3 regions of the Methylophaga sp. UBA5088 genome follow, and region 1 is predicted to be linked to each of the others. Evidence: riboswitches for the same ligand, from Rfam matches in the RefSeq annotation. Region 1 holds a riboswitch; each other region holds the start of a gene.

Region 1 (7,464 bases):
TTGTTAGCAATTACTGACACGTTATTATGCCTCGATGAATAAAGTGATTAAGCGTTTTTTGCAGATTTGTTTGTTCCAGGCCAGCCCTGCAGATATTCCAGCATCATCAGTATTAGTTAATATCAGTATCGTCTGTTACTTTATGGTCGGCGTGCTGGTCAGTCATATCGATCACAACTGGATTATCAGTCTCGTGGCGAGTCTAGCCGACACAATTATGTTGATCATCGTGACAAAACTATTATTAGTCAGTAGAGGTTTATCTCATCGCTTTGAACAAACTGTTACAGCGATGGCCAGTACTGGCGCTATCGTAGGTCTGGTGAGTTGGCCTATTTTTTCTGTATTCAGGTTGGTCGAACCACATAGTCAACTGATCAGCATCATTCTATTGATGGTGCTTATTATCATTTTCTGGAGTTTATTTGTTGTTGCACATATCTTCAGGTATGCACTAGATATCCGACCGGGGCTGGCAGCCGTTATCACGGTGGCATATGTCATCGTATCGTTGATAGTTGTTGGACTTACTATTTCAGGAGTGACTTAATGCACATTCATATACTGGGGATTTGCGGCACCTTCATCGGGGGGGTGGCGATTCTTGCGAGGGAGTTAGGCATGACAGTCAGTGGTTCTGATGCCAATGTCTATCCGCCTATGAGTGACCAACTTGCCGCTGCAGGTATTGATGTAAAAGAAGGCTATAAACCTGAGCATTTAGACCCTGCACCTGATTTAGTGGTGATGGGCAATGCCATGTCGCGTGGCAACCCGGCTGTGGAGTATGTTTTAAACAAAGGTCTGCCTTATGTGTCTGGCCCTCAATGGTTAAATGAACATGTCCTGCAAGGCAAATGGGTATTAGCGGTCTCGGGTACACATGGAAAAACGACGACGAGTAGTCTATTAGCATGGATTCTGGAGCATGCAGGTATGCAGCCAGGTTTCTTGATAGGCGGTGTCCCTGATAATTTTGGCGAAACAGCACGTTTAGGTAATACGCCATTTTTTGTGATTGAGGCAGATGAGTACGACACGGCCTTTTTTGATAAACGTTCAAAATTTGTGCATTACATGCCCAGAACACTGATTATTAATAATCTTGAGTTTGATCATGCTGATATCTTTGATGATCTGGCTGCAATTCAAAAGCAATTCCACCATCTGGTACGAACGGTACCTGAACAGGGTTTGATTATTTCACCTCAGGATAAGACGATTGACCATGTCTTTAATATGGGGTGTTGGACGCCAAGACAGACATTGGGTGTTGATGCTGATTGGTGTGCGACATTATTGAAAAATGATGGCAGTGAGTTTGAAGTCAGATATGGTGAGTCTACAGCCCGAGTCAGTTGGGATATGCTCGGCCAACACAATGTGAATAATGCGCTTGCCGCTATTGCTGCTGCCCATCATGTTGGTGTCACGGTTGAGCATGCCTGTGAGGCTTTATCCGTGTTTGCTGGTGTGAAGCGTCGTTTAGAGTTAAAAGGTGAAATCAATAACATTCGTGTTTATGATGATTTTGCCCATCATCCGACAGCGATAGCAACAACAATTGCTGGGCTGAGAGCCAAAATAGGTAACCGTCGTCTGGTAGCTGTATTGGAACCTCGTTCAAATACGATGAAGATGGGAATTCACCAAGATACTCTGGCTCAGTCACTTATTCAGGCAGATAGAGTATTGTTGTTACAAGATAGCGACTTGAAATGGTCATTAAAAAACGTGACTGAAACACTGGGCGAACATGTTAGTGTCTTTGACTCGATCGATGCTATTGTGAAGACGATCAGCCAGGAAGCACAAGCGGGTGATGAGATTTTAGTAATGAGTAATGGTGGTTTTGGCGGTATTCATCAGCGAATTTTAGAGGCGATAGCTTAAGAATGTTGGATCAGCAACAAATTGCATTAGCCATTACCGGTGCTTCTGGCGCGCCTTACGCGAAGCGTTTATTGCAGGTATTACTCAAGCAAGGGCTCACGGTACATTTAATGATTTCTACCGCTGGTAGAATTGTGCTCGCTGATGAACTCAATTGGAAGTTGCCTGCAAGAGCATCGGATGTGCAGGAAAAGCTGAGTCAGGAATTCGACTGTGTTCCTGAACAATTGCAGGTTTATGGTGAACAACAATGGTCATCACCACTGGCAAGTGGTTCACATCGCGTGCCCGCCATGATTGTGTGCCCATGTACCATGGGAACGTTATCAGCAATTGCTTGTGGTCAGAGTGATAATTTAATCAACCGCGCTGCCGACGTCATGCTTAAAGAAGATCGGAAATTGATCGTGGTTCCAAGAGAAGCGCCATTTTCTGTGATTCATCTCGAAAATATGTTGAAGTTAGCTAAACTGGGAGTCTGTATTTTGCCACCCAATCCTGGATTTTATTTTAATCCAACATCCTTAGCTGAAGTGGTCGATTTTGTTGTCGCGAGAATACTTGACCAAGCCAAGATAGAGCATGACTTGATGCCGCGATGGGGGGAGTAATGGGCTATTCGGGATTCGTCGTTAACTCACGTATAATGTGGCTTAAATTTAATGCCGTTCAGGAAAACCATGTCTGATATTGAAATTGCCCAACAGGCTGCCATGCAGGAAGTCATCCAGCTCGCCGAGGAAAAGCTGGGTCTTGCCTCTCAACATATTGACCCATACGGACATTTCAAAGCGAAAGTATCATTAGATGTCATGGATGAGTTGGCAAAACGGCCGGATGGTAAGTTAATCCTAGTAACTGCTATTAGTCCGACTCCTGCTGGTGAGGGAAAAACGACAACCACGATCGGCCTGAGTGATGCGCTAAACCGAATTGGTAAGAAATCCATTGTCTGTGTACGCGAACCTTCTATGGGGCCATGCTTTGGTTTGAAAGGCGGGGCTGCGGGTGGCGGTTATGCTCAGGTTGTACCCATGGAGGATATCAATCTTCACTTCACTGGCGATCTGCATGCAATAGCTTCTGCCCACAATTTATTATCAGCGATGATTGATAATCATATCCATCATGGAAATGCATTACAGTTGGATGCAAGACGTATTGTCTGGCAGCGAGTTATGGATATGAATGACCGTGCATTGCGGGATATCGTGGTGGGTATGGGTGGTCCTGCCAATGGTTATTTGCGTGAAGAGCGCTTTGATATTGTTGTTGCTTCGGAAGTTATGGCTATCTTTTGCCTAGCTAATTCTTTGCCTGAGCTGAAGCAACGCTTGGGAGATATCCTGATCGGCTATTCCGTTGATGGGACACCAAGATATGCTCGAGAAATCATGGCCCACGGTGCTATGGCTGCATTACTAAAAGAAGCGATAAAACCCAATCTTGTGCAGACCTTAGAAAATAATCCAGCCTTTGTTCATGGTGGTCCATTTGCGAACATAGCGCATGGCTGTAATTCAGTTATCTCAACCAAAATGGCACTTAAGCTGAGTGATTATGTGGTCACTGAGGCGGGCTTTGGAGCGGATTTAGGTGCTGAGAAATTTATTGATATTAAGTGTCGCAAAGCTGGGATTAAGCCAGATATGGCTGTTGTTGTCGCCACAGTAAAAGCCTTGAAATATCACGGTGGTCTGGAACTGAAAGAGCTTGGCGAAGAAAACCTCGATGCGTTAAAGGTGGGACTGGCTAATTTAAAACGGCATTTAAGCAACTTACAAAATGAGTTTGGTCTACGCTGTGTTGTTGCCATCAATCACTTTGTTAATGATAGCGATGCAGAAATAGAACTAATTACAACGGCTGTAAAAGAAATGGGAGCTGAAGCCATTCTTGCTCGTCATTGGGCACAAGGTGGGGCCGGTGCCGAAACACTGGCGGAACGTGTTGTCGAAATACTGGATAGCCCTGCTGAGCCTTGTCGTCTGTTATATCCTGATAGTTTACCGCTATGGGACAAAATTAATCAGGTTGCTAAACGTCTATATGGCAGTGGTGAAGTCGTTGCTGATAAAAAAGTGATGGATAAGATCGCTATGTTGAACGAGCAGCACGGGGATATTCCAGTTTGTATGGCAAAAACACCGTATTCTTTTAGCAGTGACCCGAGCTTACGTGGCACGGCTGAGAATCATACGCTGACAATTCGTGATGTTCGTCTGTCAAACGGTGCTGGTTTTCTGGTTGTACTTTGTGGGGATGTGATGACTATGCCTGGATTACCTAAGCACCCAGCTGCTGAACGTATTGATATTGATGATAATGGCTCAATAGTCGGGCTGTTTTGATATAAAAAAGCTCAAATATTAAGGGTGTTAAGCAAAAAAGCCGTAGAAGTTTATCACTACGGCTTTTTTCTTTTATGTGCTTAAATTTTTTAAGCCTGAGTATTCACCTTGCGGCGCAAACCAAGAAAACCTAACAACGCTGGAGCAAACATCCATAAGGCAGCAGGTACAGGCACTGCTGATGGCGTTTGGATATAACTAGCAAAGCCAGTTTCTTCAAAGTTAATTTCATGTGAAAGTGATGCATAAATGAATAATGCATTATCAAGCAGAATATCAGCAGAAGGTAATGTTGATATAGGGCCAGTGAAAAAGTCTTTATCAAACATCATCAGGCCAGACAGAGAAAAACTTTCTGTGAATTCAGACACCGGAAAAAGAGTGCTAGTTGTAAATAGAATCGCATCACCTGTGATATCAGGATTAAGACCTTTATTCACCATCGATGTAACGATATCTGTATTGAATGCATCAAGGTTTGCAATAGTATTATCTAATATACTGAGAGCAAACTGGCTGCCATCAAACAAAGTGGGGGCAGCTGTACCTGAGAGAACGTAATTTGATGATACGTATGTACTCACTGTGCCTGTGCTTGGAAGAGCATATGATGAGTAAAGGGTCGCTGATGCTAGGTCTGTATCGTAAGACCATGTAGCTGGTGCAGACTGGCCGAGCAATGAACTTAGGTCGCCATTAGCTGTTTGCCATGAACCATTAGTTGATAAGCTTGTTGCAGCTATAGCAGCGTTAGTTAAACCAGTAAATAAAGCCAGTGCGATAAAAACTATTTTTTTCATGTGTTCTTTCCTTAGATATTATTGCAGTACAGCCACCTTAGTATCATAAGGTCTGTAACTTTCCGTCCTTGGTTCACACCGAGTTTGGCTTTGGTTAAAGTGTTTCCAGAAAAAATAGTACCAAACAGATAATAATAAATAAAACGAAATTGTTAATTTTGTTCTCGATGTTTTTTTATTAAATCGTATGCTAACTGAATTTCTTTCGCTTGCTCTGTGGCAACGGCAATCATATCTTCTGGAACGCCTTGTCCCATGAGTTTATCCGGATGATATTGGCTCATCAGTTTTCGATAAGCACGTTTAATTTCTTGATTAGAACTCTTTTCAGTCACCCCAAGCGCTTTATAAGCATCGGCCAATTCATCAGAATAAGAGCGCTGCGGACCGGAAGAGTATTGCTGCTGATGACCTCTTGCGAAACTTGCCTGGCTCATCACCATATCCAGAATACGGTTAAACTCGGCCCGGTTATATCCTAACTGAGCAGAGACTTGTTCCAGAATATCTTTTTCTTGTGGATCAAGCTTACCATCGGCTAAGGCCATGACTATCAGGTAAACCAGTAAGACTTGTTTTAGATTAAACGTATTACCACAATGTTGTTTGAAATGATTCATTGTGTCTGTAATATCAAAGTCGGGTTCTGCGCCTCGCTTAAATTGGCGGATGGCTTCTTGTCGATGCTCACCCGACATCCCCATTTTTTTGATAAAGGCTTCCACGTGATCGATTTCAATCTGGCTGATTCGACCATCTGCCTTCGCTAGTTTCCCCATCAAAACAAACACAGTTTCAAGAAAAACTGTTTGACGGGTTTGACTTGTAAATGGATTAGCACCGCCCAGACCATACGCTCGTATACGGTCAGCAAAACCACCAAACAGTAAGCCAATCAGTGCGCCAAAAATTCCTAAAATGAGTAATCCTACACTCATCGTACTGAGTAATATAAAGCCTAGAATAAGGCCAATCCACTTAAACATAACAATTAACTTTTGTTTGAAATACTAAAATAAATAAGACCGAGCCCCCATAGCCCAAATACCCAGCTCAGTACTGGTAACCCTGCAAACATAGTTGTCGAGTAACCATCGAGACCGGTGATAACGGCAGCGCCTACCAAAAATGCAGCGCCAGAGGTAGCAGCAGCACTACGATAACTGGCTTTTTTGATTTCTTTACGCAGCTGTTGAATATCATGTGATGCTAAATTAACGTTCAGCTGACCATCTTGGGCTCTCTTAGTCAGGTCATATAATAGACGCGGCATCTCGGGTAAGGTTTCAGCCCAATGAGGAGCTTCTTGCTTTAGTGTTCTTAACGCTGCTTGCCAGCCCATTTTTTCCTTCATCCATGATTCTAAAATGGGTTTGGCTGTTTTCCATAGATCCAGATCTGGATAGAGGTCACGGCCCAAGCCTTCAATATTCAGTAAGGTTTTTTGTAGCAGCACCAACTGTGGTTGTACTTCCATATTAAAACGACGCGCTGTTTGGAAAAGTCTCAGCAGCAGTTGTCCGAAAGAAATTTCTTTTAAAGGACGAGCGAATATGGGTTCACAAACACTTCTTATGGCTGCTTCAAACTCATCAAGTCGAGTCTCAGCCGGCACCCAGCCTGATTGCACATGTAACTCGGCAACCCGGCGATAGTCATGATTGAAAAAGGCAAGGAAATTTTCAGCTAAATAACGCTGATCATCTGGAGATAATGTCCCCATGATGCCAAAATCAACAGCAACATAACGTGGATTTGCCGGATCATGACTATCCACCATGATATTACCGGGATGCATGTCCGCATGGAAAAAACTATGCTTGAATACTTGGGTGAAAAAGATTTCGACCCCCATTTCTGCCAGTTTTGCCATATCCACACCTTTCGCGATTAAACCTTCAGTATCGCTAATAGGCGTGCCATAAATACGTTCTTGAACCAGGATATTAGGCTTGGTCAGCTTCCAGTATATCTTGGGGACATATAGTAAGGTGGTGCCTTCAAAATTGCGTTGCAGTTGAGAGGCTGAAGAGGCCTCGCGCAACATATCGAGTTCATCAAAAAGGTTCTTCTCAAGCTCAGCTACGATCTCTCTGGGCCGTAATCGTTTTCCCTCAGACCAGTATCGTTCAGCAAAAGATGCCAAGGTATACAACAAAGCAATATCACGCTTGATAATGGGCTCTATGCCAGGACGAACCAGTTTTATAACGACTTGCTCACCACTTTTTAATGTAGCTGCGTGTACTTGTGCGATGGAAGCTGAAGCAAGCGGTTCAGGTTCAATATGAGCAAATAATGTCTCAATGGATTCTGCTTCATAGGCTTTATCAATCAGTTGTTTTGCTTGCTCAGCGGGAAAAGGTGCTACTTGGTCTTGAAGTTTAGCTAATGAATTGGCTATGTCAGGCGGCAAGAGA
Region 2 (15,198 bases), on a different contig from region 1:
TCCTACTGAAAAGACGATAATGAAATTAATCCATCTTGGTTAAATGGCTTTGCACAAGGATTTGTTCAAGTCATCCCTTCTCAATTAGATGTAGACTCTTAACTTCATTCTTCAACAAGGAAGAAGTGCTCAGCTTGTGCAAATAATTATCAATACTCCACATAGTTTATTAAAAGGCCGTAACTTTCCAATTAACCCCCCCCTTAGCCTTATAAGTTTTTATTCAGTTAGATGTTTAATATTGGAGCTCACTACTTAATTTTAGGCGATACAGAAGACGTGTATATTACCGCCTAATCTTACTTCAACATTGTTTATTCCATATTCCAGAAAACTATTTGAGAGGGAAGATAAATAGATGTATCGAGGTGAGAAATACCCATATTGTTTTAGTGCGAGGGAAATATTAGACCATATAGATGATATATTGTTATATCATCATGATTTTGTCGCTAGTTAGAAAGTTATTAATGCCTAATTCTGAAAATGCCAGCCAGAGGTCTCCCCTAAAGAAACTCATTGTTAAAGGCTCATTATGGACTATCGGTGGTTATGGTCTGGCACAGCTTTTTAGACTAGCCAGTAACGTTATAATGGCGAAGTTTCTCTTTCCAGAAGCTTTCGGCTTAATGACCCTTGTCATGGTATTCATGCAAGGTATCAGTATGTTCTCTGATATTGGAATCACACCCAGTATTATTCAAAACAAACGTGGAAATGACCAAATTTTTCTTAATACAGCCTGGACTATACAAGTATTTCGTGGATTTGTTCTTTGGGCTATCGCTCTGGTAGGAGCCTACCCATACTCAATTCTCTACAACGAACCCCTCTTGGCTTGGATGTTACCCGTCGCAAGTCTAAGTGCGATTATTGCAGGGTTCAACTCAACATCACTCGCAAGCTCGAATAGAGATTTAAACCTCCGGAATATTACTCTTTTAGAGCTTATCGCTCAGTTTTTCTCAATCTCTGTGATGATACTTTGGGTCGTCATAAGTCCTACGGTATGGGGTTTGGTCGTTGGAGGATTGGTTAATGCATTGGTCAAAATGTTGTTATCTCAGTTTTGGATTGCGAAAACGAGAAATCGCTTTCAGTGGGAAAGAGAGGCTGCCTCAAGCTTATTTAAATTTGGTCGTTGGGTTCTGGCCAGTACAGCGTTGACATTTTTTGCGCGTCAGATTGACCGAATATTACTTGGTTACTTAATCGGAGCCGCGACACTGGGAGTTTATTCAATTGCTGCCATGTTTAAAGAAACAGCCTCTAAAACAGCTCAAATGCTCGGTAGTAGAGTTTTGTTTCCTTCATATTCGCGCTTGATACGTGAGAATGACCACAAACGCCTATATATAGCCTTAAGAAAGGCTCGATTATTTATGATTGTGATGACATGGTCTGTAGCAATAGCTTTAATTACATTAGGAAACCAAATCATAGATTGGTTATATGATGCACGATATGACGATGCGATTTGGATGGTGAAGATATTACCTCTGGACTTATTTATTGGTGTTTTGTCAATGACTTATCATAATGTTTATCTGGCAAAAGGGAAATCTTCGTACATATCTTTTCTACTTTTTTATCAATTAATCATACAAGTAACCTGTATATTAGTTGGTTACAATCTAGCCGGCACTCATGGTGTTGTCATAGGATTAGCTGTAGTCGGATGGCTTTTGTACCCAGCTAATGTTATTGCTGCCATAAGGCTCAAAATATGGCAGCCAGAAATAGACATACCAGTTATTGCCTTAGCAATTCTATTCATTACTGCATATTTAACACTTTCTGATGTTTTGGTTTCTATTTAAATTTAACCTAGCAATTTTTTACTATTATTCATTGATATACAACTTATCACTTAGTAGTCATTCGTCTTAGTGAAAAAGTGAAGAATCAAGAAAGTGCTTAATTCTTTAAGTAAGTTCGATTTATGGATAAAACAACTATAACCGGCGCGTCAGCGCCCCCAAACTTAGATAGGCTGGCTATGAATCATGCACCTTTGGTAACCATAATTATCCCCTGTTATAACAGAGAGAAATACATCAAAGACGCAATAAATAGCTGTCTTCGACAAACTTACTCTCATATCGAAATAATTGTCGTTGATGATGGTTCCCAGGATAATTCGATTAACGTCATCCGAGAGTATAAAAGTAAAGTTAAACTTATTACGCAAAAAAACAGTGGCGTAAGTGTTGCGAGAAACACCGGCATTGAAGCTTCACAAGGTGATTTTCTGGTATTTCTTGATTCAGATGATTGGATTTCTGATGATCTTATTGAGATGCATATCAACACGTTTAAAAAGTGGGATGATTTAGACATCGCCTGTGCCGACTCCAGAGGTATTAGTTCTGATGGTGTTGAGAGCGCTACAAATACATCCAACTGGCCCGAAATAGCGAGCAGTCCAAAAGAGTTATTTCTTCTAACACCGCCTCCATTCCCTGCATGCGAGATGTACAAAGCATCTACAGTGAAATCACTCGGTGGTTTTTATAATGATATGCGTGCATTTGCTGATTCAAGCTTACGAATTAGAATTGTTTTGAATGGTGGAAAAGTTGCCAGAACTCAAGGGGGACATGCCATATATCGCCCTGTAGAAAACTCCATTACAAGAAATAAAACCAAGCTCCACTATTATGCACTTAAGCTGTTAACAAAATTAAATAACGAGTTTAAAGACAACAAAAAGATCCTCCAACTATTAGAGCTAAGGAAAAAGAAACATCGTTTACGATATTGGTTTTCTAACTTTTCTTATCATCTAGGCTTTCATCCAATATCAATGATGAAATTCATTCGACATCTAATCGTCGTGTCTAAAATTGATCCTGGCTATACTTACTTCATCATAAAAGAGAAACCGTGGCTGTCTGAAAAAAGCGACGCTTTCTAAAAAAAAGGTTGGCCATGGCCAACCTTTTTTGTCAGATTTGTTAATAAACTATCTCATTAAACAACCAAACCGAGAATAAGCACGGCATGTTGTTGGCTCAACATCACTGTTATCCTCATTTGTTGCTTTTATTACCTCATTAATTGTGACACTCTCAATAGTACTTCTAGAGATAGAGCTCGGCTGCGTAATGACAGGCTCACTATATTCATCACCCGTACCAGTTGTTGTGTCATTTATTGTTACTGTAGATGTAGAGAAACGACTCGTTGAAGGCTGTACTTCAACATTTGAATCACTAGTTGTACTCGAAAACCTGCTTGTTGAACCTGAACTTGTTGAACCTGAACTTGTTGAACCTGAACTTGTTGAACCTGAACTTGTTGAACCTGAAGTTGTACCAGTATTTTCTGCATCAGTTGAGCTAGGTGATGAGAACCTTGACATGAAGGAGTTAGTCTCATTAACTGATGATGTAGTTTCTTCAGCACCTAAAACACCCTCAACAGCCTCTGTTACTTGATCTTCGACTTCTTGAACAGTATCGACAACGGGTTCAACTGTTTCTTCATAAACATCTTCAGCGTCAGTTAATGCATCAGATGGAGCGTTTACTAAGCTTTGTAAATTCACCCCTTCATGATTTTCACATTGATTAGTAGAAGTATCTGTATCGATATTGGCATCTTTTTTCTCAATACACTCTTTGAAAGCCGAAGTACTAGACCAGATTCTGTTATTGAGTACAGAGAACGAGTGTTCTCCACCAACTATAATGCCAGTAGCTTTTTCAAAATTTGTTACGATTCTATTATTTTTAATGACAATATTTTTAGACTTGATAGAGTCTTCATTTTTTACCGGTACGTTGACACCAGCGAGCAAATTTCCAGCCTCATCGATAATTGTATTATTCTCAATTAACGCACCGTCACAGGATGCACAACCGATGGCATTACCTCCCATGTTCATGAGCGTGTTATCCCGAATAGTAATATTCAAAAATGACTCATCACTTGTGTAACCACCATCGAAACTAATGCCCCAGCAGCTGTAAGCCGCTTTGCCAGCGTCCTCTTTTATGATATTACCTTCGACTATTACGTCTTTAAGAAGTCCATGACCTACAAGTGAAACACCTTGGCATGAGCCATCAACAATAGCTGATTTATACAATGTGTTGTTTCGTATCGTTATACCAGTAGCATATTGCCCTTTATTAGCAAGATATATATTGTGATCGAAACCGCGTGTTTCACCATTATGTTCAAAATGATTATTTTCGATTAGGCAGTCGTTACAGCCACCCATAAACCCTTGCGTAGTATTGTTTATTATCACAGAGTCTCTCAATACAAAGCGGTCATTCATCATATTGACGGATGGGTCATTTTCATCAGCAGGATTACTCCCTGCAGAATAGACGCCTAAGTCGAATCCTTCGATATGCAGGTTTTCAAGCGTAACATCATCAACATCGTTATATAACCTTACTCCAGTGCCTTTACCTGTAGTGGAGATGAGGATAAGATCTTTGACGATGTATCCGCCATCTCCCCCTGCACTACCACCTTCTTCAAAATTAAGTGCACTTTCACCTTCACTACTTACGATTTTTGGCGCATCTAGAGATGGATCACCATAACTGGCAATCGTGCATGGTTTCTCAGCTGAACATTTCCAGTTAACTAATTTATGTTTTGCGGTTACGTAGAACTGCCCACCCCGACAAAATAATAAAGCCCCACTAGGAGAGACTTTACTGAAAAGCGACACACCTTTCGTGAATGATTTAAAAGCAGTAGATTCTGAAAGCCCATCATTGTTATCGTCGCCAGTAGAATCACAAACATAATAATTTTGTGAATATGCAGCCGATGAAATAAGCATCAGTGTGAGTACAAATAAAATTGAAGTTATTCTTTTCATGTCCATCTCCCCCCGTGATAAATAGATGACACAGGTAAATAATATGCTTGATTCACAATTACGTTAGTGATTTCTTTCACACAATTTAAATGAAAAAAATCTTTTTAAAATTTTTGTGAATTCCTGAACAGTATAACGACCGGAGCAACTAATTACTTAGTCAAAGTCATTGAGGTATGGTTCAAAAAAAAGCCCAGTGTTACCACTGGGCTCAAAAACTTTCTGGGGGGCAGAAAGTTTTTAAAGTGCAGTAGATAATTTAGCGATCAATTTTAGCTTTCGTCGTGAACAACGTCACATTGTATAAATGTATTAAAAATCAGGGTTCAGACTAAGTGAATGTTATATAACTCTAGCAACCAACTTCTTACACGCTTAACATCAGGATTCTGACTCTCTTTCATTTTTATTATTGTAGAAGAACGTTTATCTTTGATCATATCAATGACCGTATTCACATTGACTTCTCTAGAGTCATCAGCAAAAGCATAAACAAGAGCGAAATCACATAGATTGTTTATTCGTCTTGGTACACCTTCACTGTAACAAAAGATAGCAGCACAAGCTTCATTACTGAAAATTTTATGATCAGCTCCCGCTACCTCCATTCTATGTTCGATGTATTTTTGTGTTTCTGGATAGCTTAACGCTTTGAGGTGATATTCAACGCCTATACGTTGTGCAAACTGTTCCAACTCCGGTAGATTGAGCTTATCTATTAGTTCAGGCTGACCAGTTAAGACCAACTGCATAAAGATGTCAGCATCAATATTAACATTGGATAATAGCCTCAATTCTTCTAATGCTTTAACGGACAAATTTTGAGCTTCATCCACGATTAAAACAATTTTTTTTCCCTTCGCATGTTGCTCTACGACGAAATTGACGTAATCACGATAACGTCCTGAGTTATCTGTTGCGGAAGATTCGATATCAAGCGCATCCAGAACCCATTCCATTAACTCACCAAATGACTCACTTGTGTTATTGATTAGGCCGATGACATATTCATCATCAAGATTCTGCAACAATGTTCGAATCAGTGTTGTTTTTCCCGCGCCGATTTCTCCAGTGACTACTGTAAAACCAGCTTGGCTCATCAAACCATATTCCAGCATAGTTAATGCTTTTTTATGATAAGGACTCAAATAAACAAATCGTGGATCTGGTACAAGGTTAAACGGTTTAAATTTAAGACCAAAGTGTTCTATATACATAGATTAGTAGTTCTGATGTGACGGGGCGGTATCAGCTTTATTCATTACTGTACCGATTAAATGTGTACCCTCTAACAATTGTAAAGACTTCTTAATGTTAGCTTCATTATTCTTCCCATCTTCAAGTACCAGTAAAGTGCAATCAAAGTAATTTGTTGATAACAAGACATCGTCTGTCTGTAGTAAAGGAGGTACATCAAAGATAATGACGCGTGAGTTGTATTGAGATTTAATATCCTTCACTAAGGATGCCATTTTCGGACTTGATAATAACTCGGCAGAATCTTCTGCTCTACCTACCCCCGGTAAAAGAACCAACCTTTCGATACCAGGATTAACGAGTACATGATGTAAGTATAAGTCTTCTTGAAGATATTCTTTAAGCCCTGCATCTACATTCAAACCAAAATATTTGGCAATCGATGGATTTCTTAAATCCATATCAACTAATAAAACAGTTTGATTAAGCTCCATGGCCACAGCAACAGCCAGGTTTGCAGACACGAGTGATTTCCCTTCACCAGCCGTTGGTGACGTAATGGCAATACTTTGCCAGTCATTTTGTCGCATCTTTTGAAGGACTTGCGTTCTTAACATTCTAAATACGGCTGACTGTGGGTTATTATAATGTCCGGCTATTACCCTGTTATTTTCCAAAACGCTTGATGGTGTTTTATCTACTTTAGTTTGTGTGTATTGAATATTCTCAATGGCTGGTGCTAAAGGATCTTCAGGAAAACCATTTTCTTCCTGCACATCACTATTAGGTATATTTACATCATCGTTTATGACGTTACCAGTATGCTTCTGTCTTGCTTTGTCTAAGGCTTTCTGAATTCTATCCATTACTAATTCCTATCAGAAGATATGCTAAATCACAGTAAACTTACTTTACGCATTAACTTAAACCATAAAACTTCTAAATTAACGACATAAAAGTGAACTGCAATGACTGAAGCTATAGCAGCAACAATAGCAAGTACAATCCAACGATTTCTGATTGTTTTTTTGCGAGCTAACTCACGAGATGTTGTGATTACAGGTATGACCACAAGTGGCGTCTTACCAACCAGATGTGTCACTTGGGTATAACCTCTTACACCACCGAAAAGCAACTCTATCAATAAGGCCAGCCCTAAACCTGCACCAACTGATGCTCCCACTCCCAAGATGAGAAGTTTTGGCCTATTTGGTTTTTCAGCCTTTGAAGGTACGGCAGGTGGTTCAATGAGTGAAAAGCTCTCACCTTTGTTTTCAGACTCGAGGTTTTGCGCGAGTTCAGCTTGAAGTTGTTTTGAGCGTAATTCTCTATATTTAGCCAAGGTATTTTCGTGATCGCGTGTTAATTCACTATATGCTCTCTGTACTTGATATGTTTCAGCGACTCTTTTTTCAAAGTCAGCAATTTTAGCTTTTATATCTTCTTGTCTATTTTTTAAACGAGCTATTTCCCCTTCTGTCGAGGCAATCTTAGCCTGAATCTGAACATAGGCAGGATTAACATTTTTATTTGGCTGATTCGTCGTTGTCGATTCTCTACTTGCCGTTTTGAGGCGATCTTGAAGATTAGCAATTTTATTATTAAGCGCTTTTATATCAGGATGATTTTCAGCATACTTCTCTTTAAGGGTAGTTAAGTCGTCGGTAGCTTGATCTATTTCTGCCTGAATGACTTCTCTACTATTACCGCTTACACCAAGCTCATTCTCCAGCGCATCTATTTGCCTTCCTAATCTGAGTACATCGGGGTGATTAGGTTCATATTTTGACAGTAGATCGCTATATTGTATTCTCAGCTGTTCCAGACGTTGTTGAGAGGTAGTGGCTTCATTTGGATTCGATATGTTTGTTGGTAAAGCAGATGGAATGGTGGAAAGTTGTAAACTGAGCGTGGTGACTTGATCTTTCAGCACTAAAATTTCATTTTGATTTGAGTTTTGCTCATCTGTCAACCTCTCGATCATTGACAAATTATATTGTAATAACTCAGGTAAACTCTGGCTGTACCTATCTTTGAACTCTGCTATTTGTTTTTCAAGCTCACGCACTCTTGCTTGAAATTTATCTCCTTCCTCTTTCAAGAAGTCTTTCGTTTCTGCAGCACGATCTGTGCGAGCTTTGACATTTTCATTCAAAAACTCAGTGACAAGCTCATTGGCAACCTGCTGTGCTTTTTGTGGTGATTTATCCATAAATGAGACCGTGAAAGCAATACTGGCTCGTTTAGCTCGACCACTAACAGGATCCGTCACATTAGCTTGAACCAGATCCACGCTAACATTTGATTTAAAAAGTCCTACAAGCGCTGATGTTGCAGTTGCTTTCTGTCTTTCCTCTCTATACAGATCATACTTTCTTACGATATCCATCACACGAGCTGAAGTCATCAAACGCTGCTGGATAACTCTAATACGTTGATCGGCATAACTTGTGACAGTGGAGCGTACTAAATCATTTGGAATTTCTTGAGACTCAATTAATATTGTCCCTTCAGACTTGTATGTAGCAGGTAGTGAATAAACCACAAGAACAGCTGCAATACTTAGAACCACAGCTGGGATAATAATCCAGTATTTTCTGCGCCATAGGATATTGAGATAATCTCCCAAGCCTTTTACTTCTTCTTCCATTGATTATTTGCTCTTAACTCGTTGTTATGATTTAACGTGAAAAATGGATGCCATCCCAGTTATAGTCGATATTTAGGGACACAGAATTACTGTTTACATTTTTACCATCAGACTCATCTATACTGCGATAACGATACCCAAATGCGAGTGACCATTTTTCATATATATCCCATCTCAAGCTAGGAGAGAAATCGATATATTTTGTGGTAATACTGCTGATATCGTCAGCACTTGTGTACTCACGGTAAGTCGTTGATACACTAGCTTTAAGCTTTTCTGACAGTTCTCTACTGTAGCTGAGAGTATATGCATCCTGCTCGTTCACAGCGCCAGTGCTAGAAGGTAGTAATGAACGACTAGCTGATAGACTCATGGAGTCTAACTCACCATTTTTCGTAGCGCTCAAGGAGTAGTTAAGCCCAGAACTACTACTAGTTGTTGTTAAACCATTAGAAAAAGTATTTTCACTATCCAAGTAACGCGCACCTAACAAACCATTAATAACCCACAATTCAGTTAATTGATATGTAGAGGTAAAGCCTGCTGTGTATGTATCGTATTCATTATCTAGACTTTCTGATTCGGCAGAGTAATTTACGTATCCTAGGGATATACCACCACTTAGTCTTTCAGAATATTGATGTTGCCAGGCTAAGTTTAAACTCTTAGTCTCATTATCAGTCAATCGAGAATTGTTAGATAATAATGAATTATTCGTTGTTGAAGATTGTGTCCGCTCTTGGTAAGAAGCACTGGTTGTAATTGTATCTAACTCAGTCAAGCTATAACTAAAATTTGGAGATATAGATTTAATCGTGGTTGTAGATGTATTGCTAAAATCTGCTGTGTCTTCTTCCGCGATAGATCTTGACTCTCTTTCAGAATAATCTAGGTTTATTCCATAAGAGCTTCTTTCAGTCGAGCGAGATGTAGAAAAACCAATGAAAGGGTTTTCAGTATCAAGATCATTCAAGTCTTGGTAACGACTGATTCTATATCCCATCCGTAATCGAGACTCTGAATTCTCTAGATTTCTTGATAGTGATAATGTCGGGTTAATTTTTAGACTGAAGTCACCTTTTTTGTCTTCCCTTAATAGTTCATTATCATCGTATTTAAACTGTGGGTCAGCTTCAAAATCAATTCCCCACTCTGCAGCATTTACAGAGCTGGCGAACAAAATAGCAACTGTCAGTGATAGCTTTGTTTTCATCAACTTCACAGTTATGTTGAACTAAGGAATTATCATGACATCACCACTCTCAAGTGTGATGTTTGTTTTGAGTTGTTTGCCTTTTTTAATTTCAGCGTATTTGACTGGGAGCACTTTTTGGCTCTCTCCATCTCTCCTGAGCACAATAATGTTATTCTCTTCGGCATAGGGTGATAATCCACCGGCTAAACTCAATGCCTGCATAGCATCTAGTGGTTGATTCATAACAAACGACCCTGGATTAAGTACTTTCCCCAAAATATGTACTCTATTACCTTCAACACTTGTCACGGATACTGTAACAACTGGGTCAGCTAAATATTCACCAAGCTTTTTAGTTAATTCTGCCTCTACATTGGCAACTGTTTTATCTTTAGCCACTATTTCGCCTGCAAGTGGGAAAGTCACCACTCCATCAGGAAGAACAACTGCTTGCTTTTGCAGAGCTTCTTCGTTCCATACTGAGATATCTAAAATATCTCCAGAGTTTAGTAGATAACGTTCTTCTTCAGCTAATACTGCTGTAGAAAAAGATAATAATAAAGAAAACATTAAGATCAAGCGTTTAGACATTGAAGAAAATCCTTATCTATAATTGACATTCAAAATTGATATTAACACTCTATTTTTCAAAAAAAAAGGGAGCATTCGCTCCCTCCAAAAATATCTTAGTTAACCTACTGTTAACTTAAGTATTATTATGCAGCCACTGCGTTCTTTCTTCTAAGCCCTAAAAAGCCTAATAAAGCAGGAGCAAACAAGAATAATGCTGCTGGCACAGGTACTTCTGACACAGAAACATCATACTTGAATACATCACGGCTAGCGTTAAGAATATCTACAGCATAATTTACACCAGCTTCTAAAAACATAACAAACGAGTAATCACCAGTTATGTCAATAAGTGTTGTATAGACTGGGTAATCAGCTTCAGCTGTAAATCCGAGTTGAGCATTGGTAAAATTCGACTCTGGATTAAATGACCATTCAATTTTTACGTAAGTGTCTTCAGAACTACTTAGATTGAAAAATGACTTCCACGTATCACTAGGACCTGTCCCTTCAGTCACAAAACCACCACCTAAGACAGTTTGTCCACTGGAGATACTGACATCTTGTGTCGCATTCGATGCGCCCGCCACGTCAAAAGATAAAGTCGCTGCATTAACACCAACAGAGAACATTAGAGCTACTAAAAATAGCATCGCTTTTTTCATAATAAACTTCCTTATGCATAAGTTAAAACAAGCAATGCAGCCCAGCCATCTTCAGCGTCAAAGATCTGTGGCTTTCCGACCCCGCCTCACGACGAGTTTGGCTTTAATTAATTATCAAATTTGAGTTTGATAATTACCTATCTGACTTTTTCAGATGGTTCCATGTTAAGGGTCTAGTTCAGAGTCTGTCTATTGTACCTTGGTACAATGTTTACATATATTTACGTAGTCGACCTAGACTTCGTCACTAACAATAACATCAGCCAATAAAAAGGGAGCTTAAGCTCCCTTTTTATTTTCTGTTTTGCTTTTACTTATGCGGCAACAGCAGCTTTTCTACGAAGACCCAAAAAGCCCAATAGAGCTGGAGCAAACAAGAATAACGCTGCTGGAACAGGTACAGCTGAAACACCAAATGACATATTACCCAAAGCAGGTTGAATATCAAATGTTACAGCGTAAAAACCTTCTGCAAGGTTTAACATTGTCGTGAAATCAGGCGCAACGGCGAAAACCATAGTTCCGATTGTAAGTGTACCAGCTACAAACTTGCTAGATGGAGAAAAGTCAAAATCAATAGCAGACAATCCGCCATCGATAACTTCAAGTGTGAAAGACGTTGTAGTATCACCAAATGATGTACTTACTGCACTTGAACCATTATCGAAAATGGTAGCACTGTCTGAAGTTGTTAAGTTGTATGTCGCCGCGTTGGCAGCAACAGAAAACATCATAGCTACGATAAATAGCATCGCTTTTTTCATAATAAACTTCCTTATGCATAGGTTGAAAAAACAAGCAATGCAACCCAGCCATCTTTATATTTAAAGATCTGTGGCTTTCCGACCCCGCCTCACAGCGAGTTTGGCTTTAATTACACAACATCTAACCTGCTGACATTGTGTAAGACCATTTGTATATGATCTTGCTACAAAGCCATCACCGTTGATGTCTATTGTTCTGATTTCTACTGAAAATAATCACGATAACGAGTGTTATCTAGCACCCAAGATTGATGCATCTATTTCAGTAGTATTTCTATGATACCGTGTCTCAGGACAGGCAACAAGTTTATTTTCCTAAGTAAAATTACTAATAAGCTGAGTCGAGATTTCAATAGGCATTTTTACCTACAAACCCCTTAAATATCGTTAAGAAAATAATTTCTATATCCAGAAGTAATGACCAGTTCTGTATATATTTTAGATCGTAATGCACACGACCTTGCATTTTGTCCAAGGTATCAGTTTCCCCCCTAAAGCCATTTATCTGGGCTAAGCCCGTAATACCTGGTTTGACTTTATGTCTCAACATATACCCTTGAATCTGAGCACGGTATTGTTCGTTATGCGCTACAGCATGGGGTCGTGGTCCTACAATCGACATACTTCCGCCCAATGAATTAAAGAATTGGGGTAACTCATCCAGTGATGTTCTTCTCAAAAAGCCACCAAATGGTGTGATACGGCTATCATTTTTTTGTGCTTGTGTGACGGTGTCTCCATCCTCTGTTACCGTCATCGTACGGAATTTCCATACCTTAATTTTTTCACCGTCCATGCCGTAGCGTGTTTGCTTGAAAAACACGGGGCCCTTCGATGTCAATTTAACCCCTGCGGCAATCACCATCATAGGAAGAGCGATCATCGTCAGGATAAGACTACTTAGGATAATATCTTCCAGCCGTTTAAGGATACTATCGATACCAGCAAAAGGGGTTTCATAGACTGAAATGGCGGTGATTCCCTGGTAATCGACCCATCGAGAATTAAGCAAGTTAAATGTGAATAAGTCAGGAACAAGATATACAGAAGCCGTACTATCGGCTAATAGCTCAGTAATGTGTCTGATTCTATGCTCAGCAGACATAGCCAAGGTGATGTAAACAGTATCAACCTTCCCTGCCTTACAATCTTCAATGAGTTGATTGAAATCACCTGCTTTCTTATTTGTTACGACCAGATTAGGTTCTGTTTCTACCCGTTTTTGTGAACGGTCATCATAGTATCCAACCAGCCTAAATCCAGACCAATCCATTTCGTTAAATGCGCTTTCTAACCGTTTACCTAACATTGTCTCACCGACAATAGCCACATTTCTGGTATTGACACCACGAGCTCTAAGAATAGCCAATGATGTTCTTACAATGGCATGCCAGGAAATTAACTCTATAGGTGTCAGTAAAAACCACAAAAAGACAAAGCTATCAAGATAGGTGCCTGAATGAATAAAGAAGATATCAATCATGACCAGAATAAAAACACTGGTAAACCATGAAAACATGACGGCAGAGACTTCTTCCCTTAACGCCGTACCCCGCCACGAACGATAGGCATCTTGCGACTCAGCAAAAAAATTAAATAATACAATAGCGAACAAAAGACTCCATATGTAAAGTACATCCCAAGTCGCTTGGAAAATGTCGAATAAAGCTAAAAACGTTAGCAGGATAATACCGCTATCAATCAGTCTTGATATGGCATTAATTTTTGCGTCGTATTGTCTGATCCTGCCCTGAGCCATCTGTGCTAATTTATCCTATCGTTTTTTAGTCTTTTGATTATAAGTATAAATGACTTTGTATTAGTTGATATTGCTACTGTAATAGTCCTCAACAGTAGAAATTAGTCTTGCAAGCTCGGCTTCTTGTAATAAGTTTATGCCTGCTGCTGCTTTTCTGCCGCCACCTGTGTCGAACTGACCTGCAATAAAATCTGCTCCTTCCTGACGTATTTTAGGAGCTCTGATACTAACGACATAAGCCCCTGAATCAGGTATTTCAGTAAGAATTAAATGTGCTCGAGAAGGAAACTGGTTACTCAAGTAGTTGCTGAAGGTGCCACTAATACGTCTCGCCCATTTATCATCAGGTAAGGTAATAACCCCTACCATATCACTCTCATAACTTAGTTTTTGCTGTTTAGCTTTTGATAAGTCTGAATTGTAGCCTGAATCCAGTGTCTCCATTATCTCTGTATTTTCATTAATAAAATCCAAAGGTGATGAATAGCTTACACACTGTCTATAGAGTTTATCAGGTGTAAAAAACAAATCATCCAGACTCGCACCATAGCCATTATAATTAATATGCTGTCCTAAGGTTTTGAGTTTGATTATCTGGGTTTCAGTGAGGTGTAGTTTTTTTGCATAATTCTCGGCAACATTAGACAGATTATCACCAAAAGCTGCCGTAATTGCCCAGAGCTCATAGGCATGATTGAGGTGCTCATTGACAATTAAAGCTGTGCATTTATTGGGATGCATATCAATCAACGCCTCTAAACGAGGATGACTAATTTGATCTCCTGGGTTGTGGTGATCGGCATAAAAGACTTCAACATCATTTGATAACAAATTTAACAATGCATCGTGATTTTTCTGCATTGATATGTCTAAAACAGTGACTTTTGATGCTTTTTCAACATCTACCCTGCTCAGTAATTTTATATCTCGCTTAACACCTGTAATCAGTTCTGCCTTACTCGGGTTGGCCAGTCTTAATTGAACTAAGGCACATATACCGTCAGCATCGCCATTAAAAACATCAAAGTTGGTCATGGATTTGATTTTAAATTATCTCGTTTTGTTTTAGATAGGTAATCACTCTCGCCACACACTCATCCACATTGAGTTCAGCAGTGTTTAGCGTCACTTCTGCGGAGACTGGCGCTTCATATTCTGAATCTATACCTGTGAAATTTTTTATCTGTCCACTTCTTGCCTTTTTATATAAGCCTTTTGGATCACGTTGTTCACAAGTACTCAGTGGGGTGGATATATAGACTTCAACAAATTCTTTCTCTTCAACGAGATCTCGAACCAGTTTTCTATCACTGCGGAAAGGCGAAATGAAAGCACTCATGACAATGAGACCAGCATCAGCAAATAGCTTTGCCATTTCACCGATACGTCTGATGTTTTCAACACGGTCTGCGTCAGAAAACCCAAGATCTTTATTTAAGCCGTGTCTGACGTTGTCACCATCAAGTAAATAAGTGTGATGTCCTAGCTCAAATAGCTTTTGTTCCACAGCATCTGCAACCGTTGATTTGCCTGCACCACTGAGCCCTGTAAA
Region 3 (6,202 bases), on a different contig from region 1:
GTCTTATTGTGTTAGCCATTATCTATCGACCACTGGTGGTTGATTGCTTTGATCCCGGCTTCTTAAAAGCCGTAGGTGGTTATGGCCCTGTTTATCATTTCTTATTTTTATTTCTGGTTGTGTTGAACTTGGTCGCCGGCTTTCAGACATTAGGCACGCTTATGGCTGTAGGAATCATGATGTTACCCGCTGCTATCGCTCAACTGTGGACCAGAACACTGCCAATGATGCTGGTCATTGCTGCATCGAGTGGTGCCTTTTCTGGCTTTATCGGTCTGCTAATTTCTTACCACTTAGGTTCGGCGTCCGGACCAACTATTATTTTGACCAGCAGTTTTATCTATCTTGTCACTCTGTGCGTTGCCCCACAAGGGGTGTTAAAGCAGTGGTTCTATCGCTACAAACTCTAGTATCAAAACAAAAGGTTCACTATGTATAAACCGTTATTCACCTATCTGATTCTTATCGGCCTAACTTTTGTCATCAAATCCGCTTCCGCTAACACTATCAATGCTGTCACCAGCTTTGGCATTTTGGCTGATGTCGTCAAAAACGTAGGTGGCAAGCATGTAAAAGTGACCAGTATTGTGCCACCTAATGGTGACCCACACAGCTACGAGCCCTCCCCAGGTGATGTAAAGTTAATCAAATCCGCAGACGTCATCTTTTTAAGTGGCATGGGTTTAGAGAACTGGTTTCAACGTTTAGCGAAAGCCGCCGGCACCAGCACAGCTCCGATTGCTGTTTCAAAAGGTATTGAGACCTATTCTGTAACAGCCGGCTATGGCCAGTTCAGAACGGATCCACACGTATGGAATGATGTCGATAATGTTCAGGTTTGGGTTAATAATATTGAAGCGGCCTTGATTGAAGTCAGACCAGATCTGACAAATGAAATACAACAGGCTGCTCAAGCGTACAGGGAAAAACTGACGGCACTGGATGCCAATATCCACGCAAAGCTGACAAGCCTGCCCACTGACAAACGTGACATTTTAACCAGCCATGACGCATTTAGTTATTACACAAAAGCCTATGGCGTCAGGTTTTTGTCTCCCCAGGGCGTATCCACAGAAACCGAAGCCTCAGCTGCTACCATCGCTAAACTCATCGATCAGATTAAACAGCTTGGCGTAACACGTTATTTTCTTGAAAACTCTAATAACACCCGTTTGATCAAGCAGATTGCTAACGCCACCGGGGCAAAACCAGGCGGCAGACTCTATCCCGAGTCGTTATCTGAAGAAAATGGCCCGGCTGCAACCTATATAAAACTAATGCAATACAACACACAACAAATCGTCACGGCCCTTTCCGAATAACGCCGAGATACCCAGGCTATTTATCTTCAGATAGTCTGGGTAGTGGCTCCTTAAACCGTTACACATGGTTTATATGCATAACTATTCTCAGAGAAAATCAGTCGGGACAAGGGCAAAACTGGCTCCGCTTAGTTGAGTTTCGACATCAATTCACGAACCTCTTCAGCACGTAATGGCCGCACCAGACGATCCACTTCTTGACCATTGTCTAGCAGTATCAATGTCGGCCAGAGTTTGACCCTAAACCCACGGCCCAGTCGCTTGCCCTTGCCATCATAGATTTTGATATGACGCAGCTCCGTATGTTCATTGATCACTTCGTTGATCGCTGCACGTGCTGCCTGACAATGACCACACCAGGGCGCACCAAACTCAAGTAATACCTTACCCGGCAATTCGCTGGTTTGATCAAAGGTCAATGTTTCCTGTAGATATCCTGAGTCGGCATCAGCTTGATCGATGTTCATATAATTAACTCTATGGGTAAATGACAATCTCTTTACTCAAACGCCGAAAGACTCTTCTCTCAGCCACAAAAAAAAAGGTTCATTTGCCATATCATCTTGCCATAAGTTTCTTTCAGGCAATAAAAAAGCCGTAATGAACTTAATCATTACGGCTTTAATCGGTTTAACAGTCTGGGTATTAAGCGACTGTTTTTTGAGCTCTACGACGTAAGCCCATGAAACCTAATAATGCAGGCGCAAACAAGAATGCTGCAGCAGGAATAGGCACTGCAGATACATTTAATGACATACCACCGATGTTGTCACCGTAGTTACTATCATTGATGAAGAACTGAACTGTGGCATCAGATAACAGTGTAAATGTTGCACCAAGTGCGTTCAGCAGCGCTAAATCTGCTGTCTCATATCTACCAGTATCGCTAGTGATGATATGAGTAGTGCCAGACGGTGTAGTGAATGAGTAGTTGTTGACCCAGCCTTTTGAACAACCAGTGCCATCAGCACTACAACCTTGCACTTTACCCCAAGCATTCCACGCTGTGTATGTGTCATCTTTAAATGGGCTTATTGAATAAGTACCTGCTTTCAGGTTGAGTTCAACAGCATTCGAAGAAGTGTTTGTTTTTGCATCAAGATGGACAGTTGCTGCGTTAGCAGTCAACGGCGCCATAATTAACAACCCGAGTGCGATTAATAAGTTTTTGCTAAATAACTTCATTACATAAGCCTTTGTTATTCTGCAACCCAGCCATCTTTATTCACTACTTATAAAGACCTGAAGCTTTCCGTGCTTGGCTCACACCAAGGTTGGCTTTATTAAGAAATTAATTTACTACAGCTACAGGGTAAATCGCTTTTATAGCTCAATCAATTGTACATTGGTACTAGAAGGCCTATATAAAAGTGGGTTTTGGCGATTTCTAGCATTAAGACTTCCCCACTCACATCAATCTGAACAGGCAAAGCTGGTTAGGAATACAACTATGTATCAAGTAGATAAATCAAACTCAGCGCGAAAATAACGTAACAAGCTAAAGTGAAAAATGACCAAACCAGAGAGCGAGTAGCCCTGACTTTTCCCCACCATAAGCTAGGTTCTCAATAAAGATCGCTTCTTGCATGCACTTGGCAATAAAGTGCATCGCCACCACAGCAAACAGAAACTGAATCAACGCTGGCACCCAACTCAAAACAGTCGCGCTTATCACTATTACTATTCATTATTCTCACGTGGATGTAGCTCAGACTCTATCCACTGCGCGACTTCTTGTTTGTCTTTTCGTTTTACCATCTGCCTAGTATTGATGTCTTTTGGATAAACGCAAGTGCCTGTATTGTGCTTCAACACAAATGCGCGTTTCGCCCCAACAGGGTGTTTACTTGGCGCATGAATTACTGCGGATCTTAACTCGAGACATTCAACGTCTTCCAGTGAAGCGTTTAAACCTATTTCATTTTGAGTCTTTTCAATAATGTCTCGAAATGTTCCTAAAATCAGATAACTACCATTTAGCAACGGCCCTTGACGCAAGGTTTGCTGCACATTTTGCTCCGTAACATTAATGCGCTCAAACTCGGTCACAGCAAGCTTATGCTCCTCCCCGGACGTCATTTTTATCACGGCTTGTACACACACCACATGAACAGGCCGCTCCCCCATATTCACCAACATACACAGCGCATCGGGGTTCTCATTTTGAGCATGGTGAAAAAGAAGATAGGGCCGATTATTACGGCGATATTGACTAAGAATTAACTGTAAATAGACAAGCCAGATAATGGCCATAACAGCAGAGCTGACGGGGCCAACATACTCCATAGGTTCTCCTCCTCCGTGGGAAATTAATGTTTAGAGGGGTACTGACTAAGAACTCAGTGATGAGTTTCATTTAGTAAATTGATGAAGTGTGTGAGTGAGAAATCTATAGAAAGAAATCAAGTTTGCTGACACCTTGAACATGCATAGCCGTTGCCGTGAGCATGAACTCTCCGTCCAAAGCTCCCCATATCTTCTCCCCTTTCCAGCCTCGCCAGTTGTCTGCCATATCCCGAAACAGAAGACTTGGCGGGCCGACAAAATAGGTTGTTGTATTGACTTCACCTATAAATGGAGCGCCAGTAACAGAGGCAACAAAGTTTGAGCCCTCCTCGTTGCCACCAACGATCCTCAAGGAGAGGGTTGTGGCGTCATCACATGACTTGATTTCTATCGTTTCCATAGACCATTAACGCCAACAGCACGCGCGGCTGCGAAATGGAGGCGAAGCCGCAATGTAGTAGACGTCGCCGTGACTGTGATTGTTAGGCTCAATTACCGGTTTTGCGCCGATGATTAATCGACAAAACCGAAATAGTGGCCAACACCCAGAACGGTTTCCACAAATTTCTTGGCTGTAGCACGATCCATAATCACAGATTTGCCATCGACATTCAGATAAATACTATCCTCGTCATAGAATGAAGAGCGGCCAAACTCAATATCCATTTTTTCTTTCCCGCCCTGACATTTTACCGTTTCTTCAAAAACATGGTTGTCGCTATAACTCAAACCCTTCTTGTAAAGTGACGACTTTTGATCGTCAGATATGAACGTTGGGCTTCTGGCCTAACGCCAGCATCAGCCGGCGCGCTATTCGCGCGCGCGGCTGAATGCCATCGTTAGGCGATTGATCGTGTGTTGATTCTTTGCCTGGAAAAATAATTTCAACCAGACCCCTTTAATTCTTTAATTGCAGGGTGCGAAACGCCGCTTCGATGAATAACGCCTGGTTGAGAAACGGATTTTTACTGAATAGGTCGCCGGATGTCACTCGATCAATCAGTGACTGGCGCGGATTGCTAGTGTCTGTATTGGGTAAGTTAGCTGATGATTGGGGAATAAACTTGCCTGCATTCTCACTTGGCTCATGCACTAAATAGATTGTACCTGAAGCAATAGCGGCTTGGCGTCGTCGGTCACTGGCAAGTAACCCGGCTGCCAGTTCAACATCATCAGCATCGAGGTTGTTCTCTACAGCATAATCATACGCAGCTTCCAACGCTTCTCTGTCGCTTTCCGATAAAAAATCAAAGACATTTCCACTATCAGATGAAGGGTTAGGTCTTGGTATCGTTTCACGAATGTTGTGTTCTTGCTGCAAGGCATTTCTCAACGCTTGGCCATCTATATCAATTTCGGTATTGGCTGTTACCATGCTAACGGCTTGGTCAAGCAACGCTTGGCCTCTTGCTATGGGAAGGTAACTGGGCCCAAGTTCTTGGCGTAAAAACTCGTTCGCGCCTTGCACCAATAGGCTTATAGAATGACCTCGGGCGCTAATCTGCAGGGCTGGATTAGTAGTATTGCTGATCCGAGAGCCGGAGCTGCTTGTATTCTCTGAATTCGTTATATCCTTGGAATTAGCAACGGAGGTATCCGACTGCAATGCGCTTTGGGCTGAGCTGTTAATAAATCCAGTGATGATATTCATGCTGCATTTCCTCCTTATGACAAAGGGGGTAATCTGTCATATTGTATTACATCAGTAGCTGTAATCCACTCTTACTGTATCCGCTGTACGGATAGTTGAATACGCTCCTCCGACTAAAGTAAATCGTAAATGGAAAGTGCCACGGGCGTTAAACCCGTCAAATGCATCTGAATTGTCATTTTGCGCAGCTGATATATCGATACAAAGAAAATCAGAGGATGAGTATTGTTTTCGGTAACACAATTCGACTTCTTCAGACGTATGGCCGTTAGGAATGGTATTCCAATCCCAGGAAACGTCTGTAATTTCAGCGTCCCTTCTGGGGACAGAAGACGGCGGGTTAAATGGAGTGGTTGCATAACCTCCAGAAAAATAAATTGTGTAACCTAACCGCGTGTGCTCCCAGAAATCATCCGCCGCATGTGCTGCTGATGACAAAAAAGCGAATATGACGCCATTCCAGTAAGTATGCTCTTGATCTTCATAGCAGTTCTCCAATTGTATTGATCTATTCATTAGCTCCCCAATGCGCGGGGCGCAACCACATAAAAACAGTAACTTAAGTCAAGTTACTTGGAAGTCAACTACCGCTGTTCGTTGCGCATTAGGCCTCCAAGATATTGGATGCACAACGCCGAATAAGTGTCAAGCGAAATCAGAAACTGCCTCCTTGCGACATCCGGAATTGACCTCTCAGTTCACACGGGTTGTTTTTTTGATGTCCGCAGTGGCCACGGCCTTGATCAGCCCGGATCGCCGCTTCAAGAATAGGAAGTCCAACCGCCTATGCGAAAATATCCCCCTGATCTGGAGTGCCGTCAAGACTCGGTTTAAGCCCTTCTGACCACCGAAGAGCGATGATGGAGAAGAAATTGGCCGCTGGCAGCCGCATCTTCCCAAAGGCCGATCCCAGGCACTGATTGCCCCAACAACCCTGCTATCC

Evidence for each region. A riboswitch is a leader RNA that binds a small molecule or an ion and turns the genes downstream of it on or off. The one in region 1 is predicted to bind cyclic di-GMP.
Region 2: another riboswitch for cyclic di-GMP. It lies ahead of B4K20_RS03905 (hypothetical protein); the one in region 1 lies ahead of B4K20_RS15950 (hypothetical protein).
Region 3: another riboswitch for cyclic di-GMP. It lies ahead of B4K20_RS08540 (hypothetical protein); the one in region 1 lies ahead of B4K20_RS15950 (hypothetical protein).

The regions. Positions count from the first base shown of each region.
Region 1 covers NZ_DIAC01000129.1:23,580-31,043, forward strand. Annotated here, with positions in the region: gene B4K20_RS15930 (hypothetical protein) at 35-550, shown strand; gene mpl (UDP-N-acetylmuramate:L-alanyl-gamma-D-glutamyl-meso-diaminopimelate ligase) at 550-1,893, shown strand; gene B4K20_RS15940 (UbiX family flavin prenyltransferase) at 1,896-2,504, shown strand; gene B4K20_RS15945 (formate--tetrahydrofolate ligase) at 2,574-4,244, shown strand; gene B4K20_RS15950 (hypothetical protein) at 4,334-5,044, opposite strand; cyclic di-GMP riboswitch class I at 5,064-5,143, opposite strand; gene djlA (co-chaperone DjlA) at 5,197-6,030, opposite strand; gene ubiB (ubiquinone biosynthesis regulatory protein kinase UbiB) at 6,036-7,464, opposite strand, start outside.
Region 2 covers NZ_DIAC01000030.1:322-15,519, reverse strand. Annotated here, with positions in the region: gene B4K20_RS03945 (oligosaccharide flippase family protein) at 471-1,820, shown strand; gene B4K20_RS03940 (glycosyltransferase family 2 protein) at 1,943-2,917, shown strand; gene B4K20_RS03935 (right-handed parallel beta-helix repeat-containing protein) at 2,966-4,846, opposite strand; gene B4K20_RS03930 (ExeA family protein) at 5,173-6,063, opposite strand; gene B4K20_RS03925 (CpsD/CapB family tyrosine-protein kinase) at 6,067-6,909, opposite strand; gene B4K20_RS03920 (Wzz/FepE/Etk N-terminal domain-containing protein) at 6,939-8,693, opposite strand; gene B4K20_RS03915 (hypothetical protein) at 8,725-9,906, opposite strand; gene B4K20_RS03910 (polysaccharide biosynthesis/export family protein) at 9,928-10,479, opposite strand; gene B4K20_RS03905 (hypothetical protein) at 10,605-11,123, opposite strand; cyclic di-GMP riboswitch class I at 11,156-11,235, opposite strand; gene B4K20_RS03900 (hypothetical protein) at 11,438-11,887, opposite strand; cyclic di-GMP riboswitch class I at 11,923-12,002, opposite strand; gene B4K20_RS03895 (undecaprenyl-phosphate glucose phosphotransferase) at 12,237-13,646, opposite strand; gene B4K20_RS03890 (DHH family phosphoesterase) at 13,707-14,681, opposite strand; gene cysC (adenylyl-sulfate kinase) at 14,692-15,198, opposite strand, start outside.
Region 3 covers NZ_DIAC01000067.1:1,389-7,590, forward strand. Annotated here, with positions in the region: partial or broken gene B4K20_RS08525 (metal ABC transporter permease) at 1-410, shown strand, start outside; gene B4K20_RS08530 (metal ABC transporter solute-binding protein, Zn/Mn family) at 432-1,322, shown strand; gene B4K20_RS08535 (thioredoxin family protein) at 1,451-1,789, opposite strand; gene B4K20_RS08540 (hypothetical protein) at 1,968-2,507, opposite strand; cyclic di-GMP riboswitch class I at 2,525-2,611, opposite strand; gene B4K20_RS08545 (hypothetical protein) at 2,821-2,997, opposite strand; gene B4K20_RS08550 (hypothetical protein) at 3,003-3,608, opposite strand; gene B4K20_RS08555 (DUF6228 family protein) at 3,712-4,008, opposite strand; gene B4K20_RS08560 (hypothetical protein) at 4,122-4,337, opposite strand; gene B4K20_RS08565 (hypothetical protein) at 4,507-5,259, opposite strand; gene B4K20_RS08570 (flagellar protein FlhE) at 5,311-5,775, opposite strand; partial or broken gene B4K20_RS08575 (hypothetical protein) at 6,090-6,202, opposite strand, start outside.